2 regions of the Pseudomonas sp. E102 genome follow, and region 1 is predicted to be linked to the other one. Evidence: predicted binding sites of a transcription regulator. Region 1 holds the regulator's gene; the other holds the start of a gene.

The links. The regulator FliA, encoded in region 1, starts transcription of late flagellar genes. The targets are predictions, from matches to a motif close to CTAAAGTTTNNNNNNNNNNNGCCGNTAA.
Region 2: the regulator FliA is predicted to act here: its motif matches at 4,827-4,854, upstream of DOCECA_RS07090 (methyl-accepting chemotaxis protein).

Annotation. Positions count from the first base shown of each region.
Region 1 is NZ_CP084025.1:915,799-925,876, forward strand. Features, by position in the region: gene flhA (flagellar biosynthesis protein FlhA) at 1-294, shown strand, start outside; gene flhF (flagellar biosynthesis protein FlhF) at 306-1,655, shown strand; gene fleN (flagellar synthesis regulator FleN) at 1,772-2,602, shown strand; gene fliA (RNA polymerase sigma factor FliA) at 2,599-3,342, shown strand; gene DOCECA_RS04380 (chemotaxis response regulator CheY) at 3,510-3,881, shown strand; gene DOCECA_RS04385 (protein phosphatase CheZ) at 3,900-4,685, shown strand; gene DOCECA_RS04390 (chemotaxis protein CheA) at 4,716-6,965, shown strand; gene DOCECA_RS04395 (protein-glutamate methylesterase/protein-glutamine glutaminase) at 7,014-8,147, shown strand; gene DOCECA_RS04400 (flagellar motor protein) at 8,147-8,887, shown strand; gene motD (flagellar motor protein MotD) at 8,903-9,787, shown strand; gene DOCECA_RS04410 (ParA family protein) at 9,837-10,078, shown strand, end outside.
Region 2 is NZ_CP084025.1:1,519,824-1,529,901, forward strand. Features, by position in the region: gene DOCECA_RS07070 (methyl-accepting chemotaxis protein) at 1-713, opposite strand, end outside; gene DOCECA_RS07075 (chemotaxis protein CheA) at 746-2,842, opposite strand; gene DOCECA_RS07080 (STAS domain-containing protein) at 2,882-3,166, opposite strand; gene DOCECA_RS07085 (response regulator) at 3,182-3,550, opposite strand; gene DOCECA_RS07090 (methyl-accepting chemotaxis protein) at 3,560-4,777, opposite strand; gene DOCECA_RS07095 (MATE family efflux transporter) at 5,055-6,401, shown strand; gene DOCECA_RS07100 (HAD family hydrolase) at 6,480-7,142, shown strand; gene ppnN (nucleotide 5'-monophosphate nucleosidase PpnN) at 7,195-8,568, opposite strand; gene DOCECA_RS07110 (DUF3087 family protein) at 8,786-9,322, shown strand; gene DOCECA_RS07115 (OBAP family protein) at 9,410-10,078, shown strand, end outside.

The DNA.
Region 1 (10,078 bases):
CCAAGGTTGGAACAGATATTGCTCAATAGTCTGCAGAAGGCAGGACAAGGCTCGGAAGAGGGTGTTCTGCTGGAGCCAAGCATGGCCGAGAAGCTGCAGCGTTCGCTGATCGAAGCAGCCCAGCGGCAAGAGATGCAAGGCCAACCGGTGATCCTGCTGGTGGCCGGTCCGATTCGCGCGATGCTTTCGCGGTTCGGGCGCCTCGCGGTCCCGGGGCTGCATGTGCTGGCGTACCAGGAAATACCGGACAACAAGCAAGTGACCATCGTTGCGACAGTAGGGCCCAACGGCTGAGGTAGTGGTTTATGCAAGTGAAGCGTTTTTTCGCCGCCGATATGCGTCAGGCCATGAAACTGGTTCGTGACGAGCTGGGCGCTGAAGCAGCCATCATCGGCAACCGTCGTATCGCCGGCGGTGTCGAGCTGACGGCGGCCCTGGACTACAAATTGTCGGCGCTGGCCCCTCGCGTTCCGAACATGGAGCTCGAGGACGAGCTGCGCAAGACTCAGTCGCGCATCGCCAGCGCCCAGGCCGAGTTGAGCCTGCGCAGCAGCGAAGGCTCGGCCAGCGCGGGCACCAATCGTCAATTGTTCGCCGGCCAGCCACTGACCGCAGGCCTGCCGCTGACCGCTGCCGAACCGCTGATCGAGCCGACGCCGGCCGAACCGCGTCGTCCGGCACCGGTACCCGTTGCCGCAGCCGCGGGCGTTGATCCCCGTGCCCTGGACTCGATGCGCTTCGAACTCAACAGCCTGCGCGAGCTGATGGAAGTCCAGCTCGGCTCGCTGGCCTGGAACCAACTGCAAGGCAGCCGTCCGGCCCAGGCCAACCTGTGGCGTCGCCTGCAACGCATTGGCCTGTCCGGCCCGCTGGCGCGCGACCTGCTGGCATTGATCAGCGACATCGACGAGCCTCGCCAGGCCTGGCGCATGCTGCTTGCGCACCTGGCGCGGATGATCGCCACGCCGGAAGTCGAGCCACTGGAAGAGGGCGGAGTAATCGCCATGGTCGGCCCGGCCGGCATGGGCAAGACCACCACTCTGGCCAAGCTCGCGGCCCGTTATGTACTCAAGTACGGCGCCCAGAGTATCGCCCTGGTGAGCATGGACAGTTTCCGCATCGGTGCCCAGGAGCAACTCAAGACCTTGGGCCGGATCCTCAATGTGTCGGTGACCCATGTGGATCCGGGCCAGTCCCTGGCCCAGGCGCTGGAACCGCTGATGCGCAAGCGCGTCGTACTGATCGACACCGCCGGCCTGCAAGCCAGCGATCCGGCCCTGCGCATGCAGCTGGAAAGCCTGGCCGGGCGTGGCATCAAGTCAAAAAATTATCTCGTGTTGGCAACCACCAGCCAGAAACAGGTTCTAACCGCCGCATACCACAGTTACAAACGCTGCGGGCTGGCCGGCTGCATCCTGACTAAGCTGGACGAAACGGCAAGCCTGGGCGAGGTGTTGAGCCTGGCGATCGGTCATGAACTACCGGTGGCCTACCTGACCGACGGGCCGCGGATCCCGGATGATTTGCATCTGCCGCGCCGTCATCAACTGGTCAGTCGTGCCGTGAGTGTGCAAATGCAGGAAGAACCCAGCGAAGAAGCCATGGCTGACATGTTCGCTGATATCTACCACAGCCCGACCAAGCAGGTTGGCTGAGGTATTCATGAATATTTTTTGTACCTACATCGATGGTCTGCCATGCATTGTTCCGTATGTGAACGCGCAGCCAGTAATGTGGCCTCCGTCTAAGTAAGACAAGGTAAAGAACGAACATGGGCAGCATGCATCCCGTACAGGTGATCGCGGTGACCGGCGGCAAAGGTGGCGTCGGGAAGACTAACGTGTCAGTGAACTTGTCCCTGGCTCTGGCAGAGCTTGGCCGACGGGTCATGCTGCTGGACGCCGACCTGGGCCTGGCGAACGTCGACGTGCTGCTGGGGCTCACACCCAAGCGCACGCTGGCGGACGTGATCGAAGGGCGCTGTGAATTGCGCGACGTGCTGTTGCAAGGCCCCGGCGGGATTCGCATCGTGCCGGCCGCCTCCGGCACCCAGAGCATGGTTCACCTGACCCCGGCGCAGCACGCCGGCCTGATCCAGGCCTTCAGCGACATCGGTGACAACCTCGATGTGCTGGTGATCGACACGGCAGCCGGTATCGGTGACTCGGTGGTCAGTTTCGTGCGCGCCGCCCAGGAAGTGTTGCTGGTGGTCTGCGACGAACCGACGTCGATCACCGACGCCTACGCGCTGATCAAACTGCTTAACCGCGACTATGGCATGAACCGCTTTCGCGTCCTGGCCAACATGGCCCAAAGCCCACAGGAAGGACGCAACCTGTTCGCCAAGTTGACCAAGGTCACGGATCGCTTCCTGGACGTCGCCCTGCAATACGTCGGCGCAGTGCCTTACGACGAAAGCGTACGCAAGGCTGTCCAGAAGCAACGTGCCGTTTATGAAGCTTTTCCTCGTTCCAAATGCGCCCTGGCGTTCAAGGCGATCGCCCAGAAGGTCGACACCTGGCCGCTGCCGGCCAACCCACGTGGGCATCTGGAATTTTTCGTCGAGCGTCTCGTGCAACAAACAGCAGGGCCCGTGTTATGACAGCCAGCGGTTACAACCATCTCTACAAAAAATCGGCACGGGACGCCCAGTACGAATTGATCGAGCGTTACGCGCCACTGGTCAAGCGCATCGCCTACCACTTGCTGGCGCGTTTGCCGGCCAGTGTCCAGGTCGAGGACTTGATCCAGGCGGGCATGATCGGCCTGCTCGAAGTGTCGAACAAATACGACGCGAGCAAGGGCGCCAGTTTCGAGACATACGCCGGTATCCGTATCCGCGGGGCGATGCTCGATGAGGTCCGCAAGGGCGACTGGGCGCCGCGTTCGGTGCATCGCAACACCCGCATGGTCAGCGACGCGATTCGTGCGATTGAAGCGAAAACCGGGCGAGACGCTAAAGATCACGAGGTTGCGGCCGAACTCCAGTTGAGTCTCGATGATTATTACGGGATTTTGAACGATACCTTGGGCAGTCGCCTGTTCAGTTTCGACGACCTGTTGCAGGACGGCGAACACGAAGGGCTGCACGAGGACGGCGCGAGTGCTCACATGGAGCCGTCGCGCGACCTGGAAGATGAACGTTTCCAGAGCGCCCTGGCGGATGCGATTGCCAATTTGCCGGAGCGTGAGCGACTGGTCTTGGCGCTGTACTACGACGAAGAGCTGAACCTCAAGGAAATCGGTGAAGTCCTGGGGGTAAGCGAATCGCGGGTCAGCCAGTTACATAGCCAGTGCGCGGCCCGCTTGCGGGGGCGTTTGGGGGAGTGGCGAGCGCGCTGACGAGCAGTGTGGGGACGCTGCGAGCGGGGCTGGCATGGCGTATGCCGGGCCAGTCTCCATCCGTTGTGCTCCATACCGTTGTCGAGTGTTGTGCCGGATTGATTGAAATGGCGCGTCTAGGTGCTGGGCGCGTTTAAGACTGCTTGGAGGTCGAATTGGACAAGAACATGAAAATCCTCATCGTTGATGACTTCTCAACGATGCGGCGGATCATAAAAAACCTGTTGCGTGACCTCGGGTTCACCAACACGGTCGAGGCCGACGATGGCACAACCGCCATTCCGGTCCTCAACAGCGGGAGCATCGACTTTCTGGTGACTGACTGGAACATGCCTGGCATGACCGGTATCGACTTGCTGCGCCACGTGCGCGCCGACGAAAAACTCAAGCACCTCCCGGTGCTGATGGTCACTGCCGAAGCCAAGCGCGAGCAGATCATCGAAGCGGCCCAGGCCGGTGTGAACGGCTATGTGGTCAAACCCTTCACGGCCCAGGCGTTGAAAGAGAAGATCGAAAAAATCTTCGAACGCATCGGTTAACGGCGCCACGGGGGAGCTATGGACAACGAATCTTCAATGGGCGATTTCGAATCGACCCTGAAAAAACATGCCCGCGAACTGGTAGACAGCCTTGAAAAGGGCCGCTTCGGCGATGCGGTTCAAATGATTCATGAGCTCAACCAGACCCGTGATCGCGGTCTGTACCAGGAAGTCGGCAAGCTCACCCGTGAACTGCACAGCGCGATCGTCAATTTCCAGATCGATCCGAACATGCCGCAGGCCGAGGAAGTCTCGCAGATCACCGACGCCACCGAGCGCCTGGGTTATGTGGTCAAGCTGACCGAAGCCGCAGCGAACCGCACCATGGACCTGGTGGAAAGCGCAACGCCCCTGGTCAACGGCCTGAGCGAGGAAGCCCAGGCGTTGAGCACCGATTGGGGACGGTTCATGCGTCGCGAAGTCGGCGCCGAGGAGTTCCGGGAGCTGGCCCGTCGGGTTGACGGTTTCCTGGCGCGCAGCAGCGCCGAGAATCGCGCCGTGGCCAGCAACCTCAACGACATTCTGCTGGCCCAGGACTATCAAGACCTGACCGGCCAGGTGATCAAGCGTGTGACCCAGCTGGTCACCGAAGTGGAAAGCAACCTGCTCAAACTGGTGCTGATGGCTAGCCAGGTCGACCGCTTTGCAGGTATCGAACACGACCGTGAAGCGATGCTTGCCGAAAAAGATCCACAAAAACATCTCTCTCAGGGTGAAGGTCCGCAGATTCATGCCGATAAAAGAGAAGACGTTGTGTCCGGTCAGGACGATGTGGACGATTTGCTGTCCAGCCTTGGATTCTAAGTTTTAGCCCTATTTTAGGAGCAGCCATTAATGAGCTTCGGCGCCGATGAAGAGATCCTTCAGGATTTCCTGGTTGAGGCCGGCGAGATTCTAGAGCAACTATCCGAACAGCTGGTCGAGCTGGAAAGCCGACCTGATGATGCGGATCTGCTCAATGCAATTTTTCGCGGTTTCCACACTGTAAAAGGAGGCGCCGGCTTCCTCCAGCTCAATGAGCTGGTGGAGTGCTGCCACATTGCCGAGAACGTGTTCGACATCCTGCGCAAGGGTGAGCGTCGCGTCGACTCGGAACTGATGGACGTGGTGCTCGAGGCCCTGGATGCGGTCAACAGCATGTTCAGCGAAGTGCGCGAGCGCTCGCCGATCACCCCGGCCACCCCCGAGCTTCTCGCCGCGCTGTCGCGCCTGGCCGAGCCGCAGTCGGCTGACGAAGCCATGCCCGTTGCCGAGCCTGTGGTCGAAGAACCGGTTGCGCAAGAATCGGGCGACATCACCGATCATGAATTCGAATCGCTGCTGGACTCGCTGAACGCCGTCAAGGCCGAAGCCGAGGCTCCGGCCGCGCCCGCTGCGCCAGCCGCCGATGCCGCTGCCAGCGATGAAATTACCGACGATGAGTTCGAATCGCTGCTCGACCAACTGCACGGCAAGGGCCAGTTCGCCCCCGATGCGGTCGTAGCGCCGGCGGCCCCGGCTGCGCCAAAGGCAGCGGGGGATGACTCCGACATTACCGACGACGAATTCGAAGCCTTGCTCGACCAGTTGCATGGCAAGGGCAACTTTGCCGTCGACGCGTTGGATTCGGCCATCGCTTCGGCGCCGACCCCGGCCAAACCAGTGGCAGCGGCAGCCGGAAGCGACTTGATCAGCGACCACGAATTCGAATCGCGGCTCGACGAGCTGCATGGCAAGGGCAAGTTCAGCGAAGTCGGCACGGCCGCCGCCGCGCCTGCCGCTGCCGCCACGGCTGCACCCGCCGCCAAGGCCGCGCCGAAGCCGGCCGCCAAGGCGCCGGAACCGAAAGCGGAAACCCCGAAGCCTGCCGCCGCAGCGGCGCCAGCCCCGGCTCGCGCGCCTTCTGCCGCGCCCGCCGAAAAACCGGCGAGCGAAGCCGAGACCACCGTTCGCGTCGACACCGCGCGGCTGGATGAGATCATGAACATGGTCGGCGAACTGGTGCTGGTGCGTAACCGGCTGGTGCGCCTGGGCCTCAACAGCCAGGACGAAGCCATGTCCAAGGCCGTGTCGAACCTCGACGTGGTCACGGCTGACCTGCAAACCGCGGTCATGAAGACCCGGATGCAGCCGATCAAGAAAGTTTTCGGGCGCTTCCCGCGCCTGGTTCGCGACCTGGCCCGCCAGCTCAAGAAAGAAATCAACCTGGAACTGGTGGGTGAAGAGACCGACCTCGACAAGAACCTTGTCGAGGCCCTGGCCGACCCGCTGGTCCACTTGGTGCGCAACGCGGTCGACCACGGCATCGAGTCGCCGGAAGAGCGCGAAGCGTCAGGCAAGGTCCGCAGCGGCAAGGTGATCCTGGCCGCCGAGCAGGAAGGCGACCATATCCTGCTGTCGATCTCCGACGACGGCAAGGGCATGGACCCGAACGTGCTCCGTTCCATTGCCGTGAAACGCGGTGTGATGGACAAGGACGCGGCCGATCGCCTGAGCGACACCGAGTGCTACAACCTGATCTTCGCCCCGGGCTTCTCGACCAAGACCGAGATTTCCGATGTGTCGGGTCGTGGCGTGGGCATGGACGTGGTGAAAACCAAGATTTCCCAGCTCAACGGTTCGATCAACATTTACTCGACCAAGGGCCAGGGCTCGAAGATCGTCATCAAGGTCCCGTTGACCTTGGCGATCATGCCGACCCTGATGGTGATGCTGGGCAACCAGGCGTTCGCCTTCCCGCTGGTCAACGTCAACGAGATTTTCCACCTCGACCTGTCGCGCACCAACGTCGTCGATGGCCAGGAAGTGGTCATCGTACGGGACAAGGCACTGCCGCTGTTCTACCTCAAGCGCTGGCTGGTCAGCTCTGCCGCTCATGTGGAGCAGGGCGAAGGCCATGTGGTGATCCTTTCGGTGGGCACCCAGCGGATCGGCTTCGTCGTCGACCAGTTGGTGGGCCAGGAAGAAGTGGTCATCAAGCCGTTGGGCAAGATGCTCCAGGGCACCCCGGGCATGTCCGGCGCCACCATCACCGGCGACGGCCGCATCGCGTTGATCCTCGATGTGCCTAGCATGCTCAAGCGCTACGCCGCTCGGCGTATTTGATTCTGGAGGGGCGCGGCCCGACGCCGCGCCTTGTCTAACGGAGTGTTTATGGTAGTTAAAGTCCTGGTGGTGGACGATTCGGGGTTTTTCCGCCGCCGCGTCTCGGAAATTCTTTCAGCGGACACGAGCATTCAGGTCGTCGGTACGGCGACCAATGGCAAAGAGGCGATCGATCAGGCCCTGGCGCTCAAGCCGGACGTGATCACCATGGACTACGAGATGCCGATGATGGACGGCATCACGGCAGTGCGGCATATCATGCAACGCTGTCCGACCCCGGTTTTGATGTTCTCGTCCCTGACCCATGAAGGCGCCCGAGTCACCCTCGATGCGCTGGATGCCGGGGCGGTGGACTTCCTGCCAAAGAACTTTGAAGACATCTCGCGCAACCCGGACAAGGTCCGCCAGTTGCTATGTGAGAAGGTCCACAGTATTTCCCGCAGTAACCGCCGCGTCAGTGCCTACAGCGCACCGGCGTCAGTGCCGGCTGCTGCGCCAGCACCAACGCCTGCGCCTTCTGCGTCGAGCAGCTTCAGTTCGGCGCCGGTTCGCAGTGCTCCTGCGCCGGCGCCCGCTCGCCCGGCGCCGGCCAGCCCGTCGTCGCCAGCGCCCAAGCGCAAGGCCTACAAACTGGTCGCCATCGGCACGTCCACGGGCGGCCCGGTTGCGCTGCAACGGGTCTTGACCCAGCTGCCAGCGAACTTCCCGGCCCCGATCGTGTTGATCCAGCACATGCCCGCCGCGTTCACCAAGGCGTTCGCCGAACGTTTGGACAAACTGTGCCGCATCAGCGTCAAGGAAGCCGAGGATGGCGACATCCTCCGTCCAGGCCTGGCGCTGCTGGCACCGGGTGGCAAGCAGATGATGATCGACGGCCGTGGCGCGGTGAAAATCCTGCCGGGCGATGAGCGCTTGAACTACAAGCCTTGCGTAGACATCACCTTCGGTTCCGCGGCGAAATCCTACGGCGACAAAGTTCTGGCGGTGGTGCTCACCGGCATGGGTGCCGATGGCCGCGAGGGTGCGCGCCTGCTCAAGCAGGGCGGCAGTGCGATCTGGGCCCAGGACGAGGCCAGTTGCGTGATCTACGGCATGCCCATGGCGATCGTCAAGGCCGACCTGGCTGACGCGGTCTACAGCCTGGACGACATGGGTAAACATCTGATCGAGGCGTGCCTGTAATGGATGTGCTCAGTCTGATCGGCATCATCATGGCGTTCGTCGCCATCATTGGTGGCAATTACCTGGAAGGCGGTCATCTCGGTGCGCTGGCCAACGGCCCGGCCGCGTTGATCGTGATCGGTGGCACTGTAGGCGCTGCGCTGTTGCAGTCGCCGATGAGCGCCTTCAAGCGCGCCATGCAGGTCCTGGTGTGGATTCTGTTTCCACCTCGGGTCGACCTGGCCGGCGGCATCGACCGCGTGGTCAACTGGAGCCTGACCGCCCGCAAGGAAGGCCTGCTTGGGCTGGAAGGGGTGGCCGATGCCGAACCCGACAGCTACTCGCGCAAGGGCCTTCAATTGCTGGTGGACGGCGCCGAACCCGAAGCGATTCGCAGCATCCTGGAGGTGGATTTCTACACCCAGGAAAGCCGCGACATCGAAGCGGCCAAGGTGTTCGAGAGCATGGGAGGCTACGCGCCGACCATCGGTATCATCGGTGCTGTCATGGGTTTGATCCATGTGATGGGCAACCTGGCCGATCCGTCGCAACTGGGCAGCGGCATTGCCGTGGCATTCGTTGCCACCATCTACGGCGTGGCGAGCGCCAACCTGGTGCTGCTGCCGATCGCGGCCAAGCTCAAATCCATTGCGTTGCGCCAGTCGCGCTACCGCGAAATGCTGCTGGAAGGGATCCTGTCGATTGCCGAAGGCGAGAACCCGCGTTCCATCGAGTTGAAGCTCCAGGGCTTCATGGACTGATGGGGGAAATGGCAGATGGCGCGTCGCAGACATCGTGAAGAACACGTCAACCATGAACGCTGGCTGGTTTCCTATGCCGACTTCATCACGCTGCTGTTCGCCTTTTTTGTGGTCATGTATTCGATCTCTTCGGTGAACGAAGGCAAGTACAAGGTCATTTCCGAAGCGTTGATCGGCGTCTTTACCGATTCGGACCGCGCCCTCAAGCCGATTCCCATCGGCGAAGAGCGTCCGAAGACGACGACCCCGGCCAAGCCGCTGGTCAAGGACAGCGAACAGGTCGACGCCGGCATTGCCGGTGGCAGCGATCCGTTGAAGAGCATTGCCGATGACATCAGTTCGGCGTTCGGCGACCTGATCAGCTCCAACCAGATGACCGTGCGTGGCAACGAGTTGTGGGTCGAGATCGAACTCAACTCCAGCCTGCTGTTCGGCAGCGGCGACGCGATGCCCAGCGACATGGCGTTCAACATCATCGATAAAGTGGCGGCGATCCTGAGACCGTTCGACAACCCGATCCACGTCGAAGGTTTCACCGACGACCAGCCGATCCGCACCGCGCAGTACCCCACCAACTGGGAATTGTCGTCGGCCCGTTCGGCAAGCATCGTGCGCATGCTCGCCATGCAGGGTGTCAACCCGGGCCGCCTGGCGTCGGTGGGGTATGGCGAATTCCAGCCGGTGGCCAATAACGCCACGGCCGAGGGGCGCGCACGCAATCGACGGGTGGTGCTGGTGGTTTCGCGCAACCTCGATGTGCGTCGCAGCCTGACCGGTACCGGCACCGCCAATGCAAAGCCCGATGCGGCATTGAAGCGGGCTGGCACACAAACTGCACCGACCCCGGTCAAGTCGCCGGATAGACAGAACGCCGTCAATTCTCCGTCACCGGCTTTATAACCGAGCTATTTCTCGGTCGAGCCCGTCTCGACCGGGAGGAACGATCCGAATGAGAGTCTGGGCAGTCGCCAATCAAAAAGGTGGTGTGGGCAAAACCACATCCTCCATCGCTTTAGCCGGTTTGCTGGCCGAGGCCGGCAAGCGCGTGGTCATCGTCGATTTGGACCCCCATGGCTCGATGACCAGTTACTTCGGCTACGATCCCGATAGCCTGGAACACAGCAACTACGATTTGTTCCTGCACAAGGGCAGCGTGCCCGAAGGCTTGCCGGGGCAGTTGCTGCTGTCCAC
Region 2 (10,078 bases), 600 kb from region 1:
ATTTTCGCGTTCAGGTTGCCCTCGGCCAGTTGCTCGGCAACCACCGCCGCCTGTTTCAACGGACGGGAAATGATGCGTGAGACGAACAGCGCCAATCCCAGGCCCACCAGCAGGGCCGCGACCAGCACGGCGATGATCGACAGGCGTGCGTTTTCATACAAGCGGGTGCCGTGCGCACTGGCGACGTCAGCGCCGGCCGCGTTGAGCTCGACAAGTTTTTGCAAGTCGTTGGTCACCAGGTCGAATCGACGCTTGGACTCGCCCTTGAGCATCGCCTGGGCCTGCTCGGTCAGGTTCTGCCGGGACAATGCGAGCAGGTCTTTGCTGATTGCAAGGTAGGAAGCCCAGTCATCGCGGGTGGTTTCGAATGCCTGACGATCCTCAGCGCTGGAGAGCAGTTTCTCGTAAGTGCCCAGGCGCGTTTCGAAGGCCTTTTTGGCTTCCTCGGCTTCTTGCTCGAGGGTGACGCGCTCCTGTTCGGAGTCGGCGGCAATATGGCGATTCTCCTTGAGGCGATAGCTCGCCGCAAAAAAGCGCATGCCTGAAGCGGCGCGCATGGACGGCATCCAGTTCTCACGGATATCAAGAGCGGTGCCGTTCACCTGGCCCAGTTGGATGATCGAGAACACGCCCATGACGGCGGTCAGCGCCAACACCACGAGAAATGAAGCGATCAGTTTGGTGGCGATTCTAAGGTCGTAGAACCATTTCATTGGGGAATACCTCTCCATGGAGTGTTGAAGCGTCAGCGAGCGTTGGCTTGTTGTAATGGGGTCGAGTTGTAGCGGTTTTCTATTTGTGCGATCTGGGTGAGCAGGGCCGGTACGTCGAGGATCAACGCCACGGCGCCGCTGCCCAGAATGGTCGAGCCGCTGATGCCGCGCAGTGCGCCGAACAGCTTGCCCAGGGGCTTGATCACGGTCTGGAATTCACCCAACAGGTCATCCACCACCAGCCCGGCCTTGAGTTCGGCGTAGCGCACCACCACCACGTTCTGCCGGCGCGAGGCCGGACCTTCGTGATGAAAGTGATCGCGCAAGTACACCAATGGCAGCACCTCGCCCCGCAGGTCGAGGTAGCCTTGTTCGCGGCTGGCGATGCCATCGTCTTCGCTCAGCTCGATGCATTCCTGGACCATGTCCAGCGGAATGACATAGGTGGACTGGCCGATGCCGACCAGGAATCCGTTGATGATCGCCAGGGTCAGCGGCAGTCGGATGCGCACCACGGTGCCCTTGCCCGGCTGGCTGTCCAGGTCGACCGTGCCGCGCAGCAGCGTGATGTTGCGCTTGACCACGTCCATGCCCACGCCGCGCCCGGACAGGTTGGTGACGGCCTGGGCGGTGGAAAAGCCCGGTTCGAAAATAAGGTTGTAGATTTCCTGGTCGGTCAGGTTCGCGCCCGCTGCGATCAGCCCACGTTCGTGGGCTTTTTCCAGGATGCGGTCGCGGTTCAGGCCGGCGCCGTCGTCGGCGATTTCCAGCACGATGCTGCCCGAGTCGTGGTAAGCGTTGAGGTGCAAATGCCCCTTGGCCGGTTTGCCTGCCGCCAGCCGCGCCTCAGCGGTTTCGATGCCATGGTCCATGGCGTTGCGCAACAGGTGCATCAGCGGGTCGCCGATCTTTTCCACCACGGTCTTGTCCAGCTCGGTTTCCGCGCCGCTGATGATCAGGTCGATGTCTTTGTCGAGCTCCTGGCTGACATCGCGCACCACCCGACGAAAGCGGTTGAAGGTCTCGCCGATGGGGATCATGCGCAGGCGCAAGGCGCCGTCTAGAATCTCCTCCACCAGCCCGGATACCGACGAGGTGGCTTCCTGCAATGGGTCGTTCTGGCAGTTACGGGCCAACAGGCTGGCGCCGGCGCTGGCGATCACCAATTCACCGACCAGGTTGATAAGTTCGTCGAGTTTGTCGGCATTGACCCGGACGTACGCGCCGTCCTTGGTTTTACTGTCACTGACCACGGCCTGCTTGTCAGGCGCGACCTGGGCAGGCATGCGCGGGCTCTTGCGTTGGTCCGGCATCAGCTCGCCCGTGGTGACCATGGCGGTGCTTTCGTCGCTCTGTGCCTGGGATGTCGCGATCTCGCCGATGCTTGCCTGGGCCTCGACGTCTTGGGCGACGATTTCGATCGCACAGTCTTCTCGGACGAAATCGAACACTTCATTGATCGCGGTATAACCGGCGGCGGAGCGGAACGCGATGTCGAAGCCCAGGTAGCAGGATTCGGCATCCCAGGTATCGATGGCCGGCATCGCCTCGGTGAGCGTGGTGATGTCGACGATTTCACCCAGGGTCTGCAAGTAGCGCAGGAACGACAAGGGGTCCATGCCGTTGCGGAACACGTCCTGGCCGAAGCGCAGGGAGATGTGCCAGAGGCACGCTTCGGCTGAGCCGGTTGGCTCGGCTTGGGTTCCCCGATCCGGTTCGGTCGCGGTCGGGGGCGCCTGGTACTCCTGCAGGAGCTGGCACAGTTCCATTTCCCGCGCCAGGGCAGGGGCCTGCAACGTCGAGCCCTGGTTGGCGACCACGTCGATCAATTCGAGCATGTGGTCGCCGGACTTGAGCAGCACCGCGATCAAGCCAGGGTCCACCGCGACGCTGCCCTCGCGCAGGCGATCGAGCACGTCCTCGACGATGTGGGTAAAGCTGACGATCGGCTCCAGGCCGAACAGTCCAGCCGACCCTTTGATCGTATGGGCCGCTCGGAAAATCGCGCCGATGGCGTCATCGTCGCCGGGGTCGTTTTCCAATTGCAGCAACGATTCTTCCATCGCCTGCAGTTGTTCACGGGCCTCGACGATGAAGGTTTGTTGTGCCTGATCGAGATTGATGCTCACGCTCATATCCTTTGTCGTGTCCGACGTGTTGCAAAGGGACTACGCAACCAGGTTGCACAGCGCCAGTGTTTCGGTGACGGCTTTGCTTGGGTTGGCCACCGTCAGTTGGGTCCCGGCCTTGGGCGCCTCGCGCTGAACCATCAGCAGCAATTGCAGGCCGGCGCCATCCATCTCGGTGATCTGCGACAGGTCCAGCACCATGGCGGGCGTGGCCCCCAACCGTGGCAGCAATTGCGCGGCCAGGTCGGCGGCGGTGTAGATCGTCAGCTCGCCGTCGATCTGCACCTGCGCGGTGTCATTTTCTACTTCGTACAGCAGCGGCATTGAAGCCTCCAGCCATCAGGGAAGAATCAGCTTGGACACCGCCGCCAGCATCTGCGCTGGCTGGAACGGCTTGACCACCCAGGCCTTGGCGCCTGCGGCCTGGCCCTCTTGCTTCTTCGATTCCTGGGATTCGGTGGTGAGCATGATGATCGGCGTGAATTTGTAGCTGGCCAGTTTCTTGACCTCCTTGACGAAGGTGATGCCGTCCATGTTCGGCATGTTCACGTCGCTGATGATCAGGTGCACTTTCTGGCCGTTGAGCTTGCCCAGTGCATCCTTGCCATCGCTGGCCTCGATCACGTCGTAGCCGGCACTTTTCAACGCGATGCCGACGACCTGCCGAACGCTCGCGGAGTCGTCGACAACCAATACATTTTTCGCCATGAGGGGCTCCTAAAAGAAGGTTATTTCCTGTGAAGTCTGTTGCGCGGCCGAGTCGCCGTGATGGTTGCGGCGTTGCTCGTCGGTGGCGTAGGTGGTTTCCATGCGCGCCAGCCATTGGCGGGCGTCGATGGAGATGGCCTGTTCGGGCGACTGGCTGGCTTGCTGCATGTGCACATGCAGGTCCTCAATGTTGTCGCGCACGTGGCTGAGGATCTGGCTGACCCGATCCTGGAATTGCAGGCTGACCAGCACTTGGGTGAGTTCGTCTCGAATACCGAAACTCTCCCGTTGCAACATGTCGGCCGAATCGGCGAGGCGGCCGGTGACGCTCTGGAAGCGTTCGAGCACGCGTTGGATGCTGCCTTCGGACACGGCCACGGACTGGCTGTCCTGGTCGGCGCCGCTGGAAGCCGCCTGCACCAATTGGGTGATGGCGGTGTTGATGACATCGACCTTGGCCGACATCTGTTGGCCGGTCTCGCTGGACTTGCTCGACAGGGCCCGCACGGCATCTGCCACTACCGCAAAACCGCGTCCGGCTTCGCCTGCGCGGGCGGCTTCGATGGCGGCGTTGAGGGCCAGCAGGTTGGTCTGGGCGGCAATCGCAGCGACATCCGCGGCCATGGTCCGCAACTCGCCAGTGTAGGCCGTCAGGTTGCGCACTTGGGCCAAGGTTTCATCACGGCTGGCCTGGGTGCTCTTCAGCGAATCGATCACCTTCACCAGTTCGCCTTCGCTCTGCGCCAGCACCTGGACGGCACCGCCACCACCACTGCCCGCCAACTCGCCAGCGGCCAGTTGCGAGGCTTGTACGGTTTCTTCGAGACGCGAGGAAATGCCGGTGAAGCGGCTGGTCAACGAGACGATCGCGGTTTCTGTCTGCTGCCGTGAGCTTTCGACTTGCTTGGCCCAGATCGGCATCGCGCCGAGGATCACTTCGTTGAGTTGCGCGCTGCTTTTGTGAGCGCCATGGTCGGCTGCTTGCAGTTCATGATGGGCGATGGCCGCTGCGGCCACCTTGTCCAATTGCAGGCGCTGCGAGCGCGCGCCCCAGATACCGGCACCCACGCCAAGGACCAGAAGCACAGCACTGAAACCGATGTTTTGAGCGCTCGTGCCATTGAGTACCAGCAGCCCTGCGCCGGCGATGATGGCAACGATCAAGGCGTGCCAGGAGGTGTGCGTCTGGGATGTGGCAAGGGAATGGTCGTGGGAATACGACATCATGGTTCGGTCCTTGAACAGTATTGCTGACAGGATATTTGCGAATAACTGGTTATCTGCAAAGTCGACCCGGTCTTGAGGACCAGTCGTCCGGTTTTGGAAAAAAAGTGGCACATTGCTATCGCAGAATAGACGAGATCCTGGAAATGTCGAGGTGGCCTGACCTGTGGAAGAAATCACGGTGAACCTCAACAGTGTTCGTCAGATCATTCTCTGAAACACAATGAAAGGATTGAGCTAAATTACCCGCACCAGTTTTCGAACCTGCCATCGAGCCCTCATGCCCACCCAGCCTCTCTGGAAAACCTACCTGCTGTTCTTGGCCCCCATGGTCTTGTCCAATTTCCTGCAATCGATGTCCGGTACGCTCAATAGCATCTACATCGGCCAAATGCTCGGCACCCAGGCCCTGGCGGCGGTATCGGGGATGTTTCCCATCGTGTTTTTCTTCATCGCGTTGGTGATTGGCCTGGGCGCGGGGGCAGGGGTCTTGATCGGGCAGGCCTACGGCGCCGGCGAGACGGGAACCGTGAAGGCGATTGCCGGCTCGACGCTGCTGCTGGGGGCAATCATCGGACTGACGGCGGCGATCCTCGGCAGTGTTTTTGCCCGCGAGGGGCTGCAAGGCCTCGGAACGCCCGCCGACGTGCTGGAGGATGCGGTGTCGTATGCGCGGGTGATGATGTGGATCCTCCCGATGCTGCTGGTGTTTGTGCTTTTCACCCAGCTATTGCGTGGTGTCAGCGATACCGTTTCGCCGTTGCTGGCGTTGCTGGTGTCCACCAGCGTCGGGATGGCGCTGACGCCGGCGTTGATCCGTGGCTGGCTGGGGTTGCCGCAGATGGGCATCCAGAGCGCGGCGCTGGCGGGGCTGGTGGGCACCGCGTCGGCGATGGCGATGCTGGCGTGGCGCCTGAATCGACGGGCCCATGCCTTGGCGCCGGATCGGGCGCTGTTCGCGGCGATGCGCCTGGACAGGGATATCCTCGGCAAAGTGCTGCGCATCGGCCTGCCCACCGGATTGCAGATGGTGGTGATCTCGCTGTCGGAGCTGGTCATCCTGGCCCTGGTCAATCGCCACGGCTCCCAAGCCACGGCCGCCTATGGCGCGGTGACGCAGATTGTCAATTACGTGCAGTTCCCGGCGCTGTCGATTGCCATCACCGCGTCGATCCTCGGCGCCCAGGCCATCGGCGCCGGACGCCTGGAACGCCTGGGGCCGATCCTGCGCACCGGGATGCTGATCAACGTCTGGTTGACCGGTGGGCTGGTGCTGCTGGGGTACCTGTTGTCCCACTGGTTGCTGGGCCTGTTCATCACCGACCCGGCGGCGCGGGTCCAGGCCGAGCACCTGTTGCACATCATGCTATGGAGCCTTTTGGTGTTCGGCTTCCAGGCCATCATCGGTGGCATCATGCGCGCCAGCGGCACGGTGCTGATGCCGGTGGCGATCTCGATTTTCTGCATCATCGGCGTGCAAGTTCCGGTCGCCTACCTGCTGGACGCACACTTCGGCCTGCAAGGGGTGTGGATGGCGTTTCCGGTGGCTTACCTGAGCATGCTGTTGCTGCAGACGCTGTATTACAAACGGGTCTGGCAGCACCAGCGGATCGAGCGGTTGGTGTAACCGGCCCGACATGGAACCCTTGGGGGGCAAGCTCGCTCCCACAGGGTTAGTCACCTTTTCCGATTGACGAGGATCCCGATGTCCGCAGAACTCCCCACCGTTGCCTACCGCGCCTTCCTCTTCGACATGGACGGCACGCTGCTCAATTCCGTCGCCGCCACCGAGCGGATCTGGACCCGCTGGGCCATGCGCCATGGCCTGGACGTGGCTAAATTCCTGCCGACTATCCATGGCGTGCGCGCCGTCGACACCGTTGCCCGCCAGAACCTGCCAGGAGTGGATGCCCAGGCCGAGGCCGCGCAGCTCACCATCGAAGAAATCGAGGACGTGGAAGGGGTGGTCGAGGTGCCCGGTGCGCTGGGCTTTCTCAAGAGCCTGCCGCCGACGCAATGGGCGATTGTCACCTCGGCGCCGATGGCCTTGGCTTTGCGTCGCATGGAAGCGGCCGGGATTCCGCGCCCCGACGTGATGGTGACCGCCGAGGACGTGAGCGCCGGCAAGCCGAATCCAGCGTGCTACCTATTGGTCGCACAACGCTTGCAAGTTGCTCCGCAGGAATGCCTGGTGTTCGAGGACGCAGAAGCCGGAATCAAGGCTGGCGAGGCGGCGGGCATGGACGTGATGGTAGTGACGGCCACGCATACGCACCCGGTGGTGACGGTGCATTCGCAGATCGCGGATTACCGTGGGCTGAGCATTGTGGTGGACGATGGATTGATACGCGTCTCAAACCAACGCTAGCCCCTGTGGGAGCGAGCTCGCTCCCACATTTTTAACCTCAGCGATTTCGGGATCAGGTCACTACCCGATAGCACGGCACATACGCCGCGCCGCCCGGCAGTTTCATCCGGTGTTGCGCGACAAAGGCCTGGAGCAGGCGATCCAGCGGCTCCATGATCGCGGGATCACCATGGATTTCGTACGGGCCGTGTTCTTCGATCAGGCGGATGCCCTTGTCCTTCACGTTCCCGGCCACGATCCCCGAAAATGCCCGGCGCAGGTTGGCGGCCAGTTCGTGGGAGGGCAGGTCGCGGCTCAAGCCCAGGCTGGCCATGTTGGCGTGGGTAGGGTCGAACGGGCGTTGGAAACCTTCGTCGATTTTCAGCAGCCAGTTGAAATGAAAGGCGTCGTTGCGCTCGCGGCGGAACTGCTTCACTTCTTTGAGCCCCTGGGTCATCTGCCGCGCCACTTCGGCCGGGTCGTCGATGATGATCTGGTAGTGCTTCTGCGCGGCTTCGCCCAAGGTCGCGCCGACGAACGCGTGCAGCTGCTCGAAATACGGCGTGGCGCTTTTAGGCCCGGTGAGGATCACCGGGAACGGCAGGTCCTGGTTGGCCGGGTGCATGAGAATGCCCAGCAGGTAGAGAAATTCTTCCGCCGTACCGGCGCCGCCCGGGAAGATGATGATGCCGTGGCCGACGCGCACGAAGGCTTCCAGACGCTTTTCGATATCCGGCAGGATCACCAGTTCATTGACGATCGGGTTCGGTGCCTCCGCGGCAATGATGCCCGGCTCCGTCAGGCCCAGGTAGCGGCCACCCTGGATGCGCTGCTTGGCGTGGGCGATGGTGGCGCCTTTCATCGGGCCTTTCATCACGCCGGGACCGCAGCCGGTGCAGATGTCCAGGCTGCGCAGGCCCAGTTCGTGGCCGACTTTCTTGGTGTACTTGTATTCTTCGGTGTTGATCGAGTGGCCGCCCCAGCACACGACGATTTTCGGTTCCACGCCAGGGCGCAAGGTCCGGGCGTTGCGCAGCAGGTGGAACACGTAGTCGCTGATACCCTGTGACGAGCTCAGGTCGATGCGCTGGCTGTCCAGCTCGTTCTCGGTGTAGACGATGTCGCGCAGGGCGCTGAAGAGCATTTCCCGGGTGCTGGCGATCATCTCGCCGTCGACGAACGCATCGGCCGGCGCGTTCAGCAGCTCCAGGCGTACACCACGGTCCTGTTGGTGGATGCGGATCTCGAAGTCCTTGTAGGCTTCCAGGATGGTCTTGGCGTTATCGACATGGGCGCCGGTGTTGAGAATCGCCAGGGCGCACTGGCGGAAAAGATCGTAGATGCTGCCGGAACCGGCTTCGCTCAGTTGCTGCACTTCGCGCTGGGACAAAGTCTCCAGGCTGCCCTTGGGGCTTACCGAAGCGTTGATTACATGTCTTTGAGTCATTCAGCTTTCCTTGAAAACGATGCCGCTCGCACGACGGCGGCATCTTGAAAAAAACGTCCACGCAGGAAGATCGCACGATCCTTGCGGTATCGCCATGGACTTTGATCCGGATCCATCGGGTCGGTTGCAACACAAAATGAGCCCCAGCATAGCTAAATCGACCGGGCAGGCGATAATGCGCGAGTCTTTTCACGCCATACAAGGAAATTGCGACGCGATGTTCGAGATCAAACCGTGGGACGCCGCCGACTACCGGCAACAGACCCGTCGCAGCACCCTCATCGTGGCCGTGGTGTTTCTGGCGCTGGCAATGCTGTTGTCCAGCCTGGCGGTGATGCTGTTCGGTACACCCGGGGGCGATAATTTTCGCTTCAATGTCGGCGGCGTTTTCGCTGCCGTGCTGGTGATGGTCGGGCTGATGCGCGGCTATTTCTGGTCGCAGCCGTGGATGGCCGCTGCGGTGTATGGCTGGCAGCTCAAGCGCAGCCTGATGAGCGTCACCAACGTGATGCACCAGGTAAAGGCCGGTGTGCAGGCCCGGGATCCGGCAGCGATGAAGCTACTGCGTTTCTATCACCTGGGCCTGGCCCAGATGCACCGGCTGGATGCCAATTCCAGCGACCACGCCTCGTTGGTCCGTGAGGCCGACGAGCATCTGGAAAACATGCAGGCGCTGGGCCTGGATTCAGAGCAATCACGCCTGGACCCGGCCTGGATAGACTCGGTCAAACAGGCCTACGGCGAGCGCCGCTAACGGCCGCTCATCGGTTGCCTCGGGAAAAAAATAAACCCCGGTCTTCCAATGCCTTTCTCATGAGCAGTCATGGAAAGGAGAGTCGAGATGACTGGAAAGATGGTTCATGGAACCTGGGCCCTGTTGTGTGTGGCTACAGTGGGATTGGCGGGCTGCGCGGGCGGTAACAGCCACTCACCGGTAGACGCGCCAGGCGCCGCGAAAAGCCCAACCACCGCGACGCTGGAAGCGGGGGCCGGGATCATGCAGAACAAACCCCCTTTGCAAGCGTTGGATACCTACCTGGACGGCTTTCATTTTTATAACGGCCGGATGTCCGGGCAAATGGAAGCGCACCATTACTGCACGGCACTGAACGAAGAAGTGTTCCAGTGCGCCATCTTCGATGCCAACAGCGCCAAGGCCAAATTGATGGGCGTGGAATACATCATCAGTAAGCGCCTGTTCGAAAGCTTGCCCGCCGCCGAAAAGCAGCTGTGGCACAGCCATGTGCATGAGGTGAAGTCTGGACAACTGGTCGCGCCGGGCATACCGGAGGTGGCGGAAACCCGCTTGATGAAGAACCTGGTCACCACTTACGGCAAGACCTGGCACACCTGGCACACCGAGCAGGGCAACGCTCTGCCTTACGGCGTTCCGCAGTTGATGATGGGGTTCACCGCCGATGGGCAGATCGATCCGCAATTGGTGCGCGAGCGCGACCGCCGGATGGGCATCGACAGCGAAGCGAAGAAACACGCCCGCGAATCGATCAGC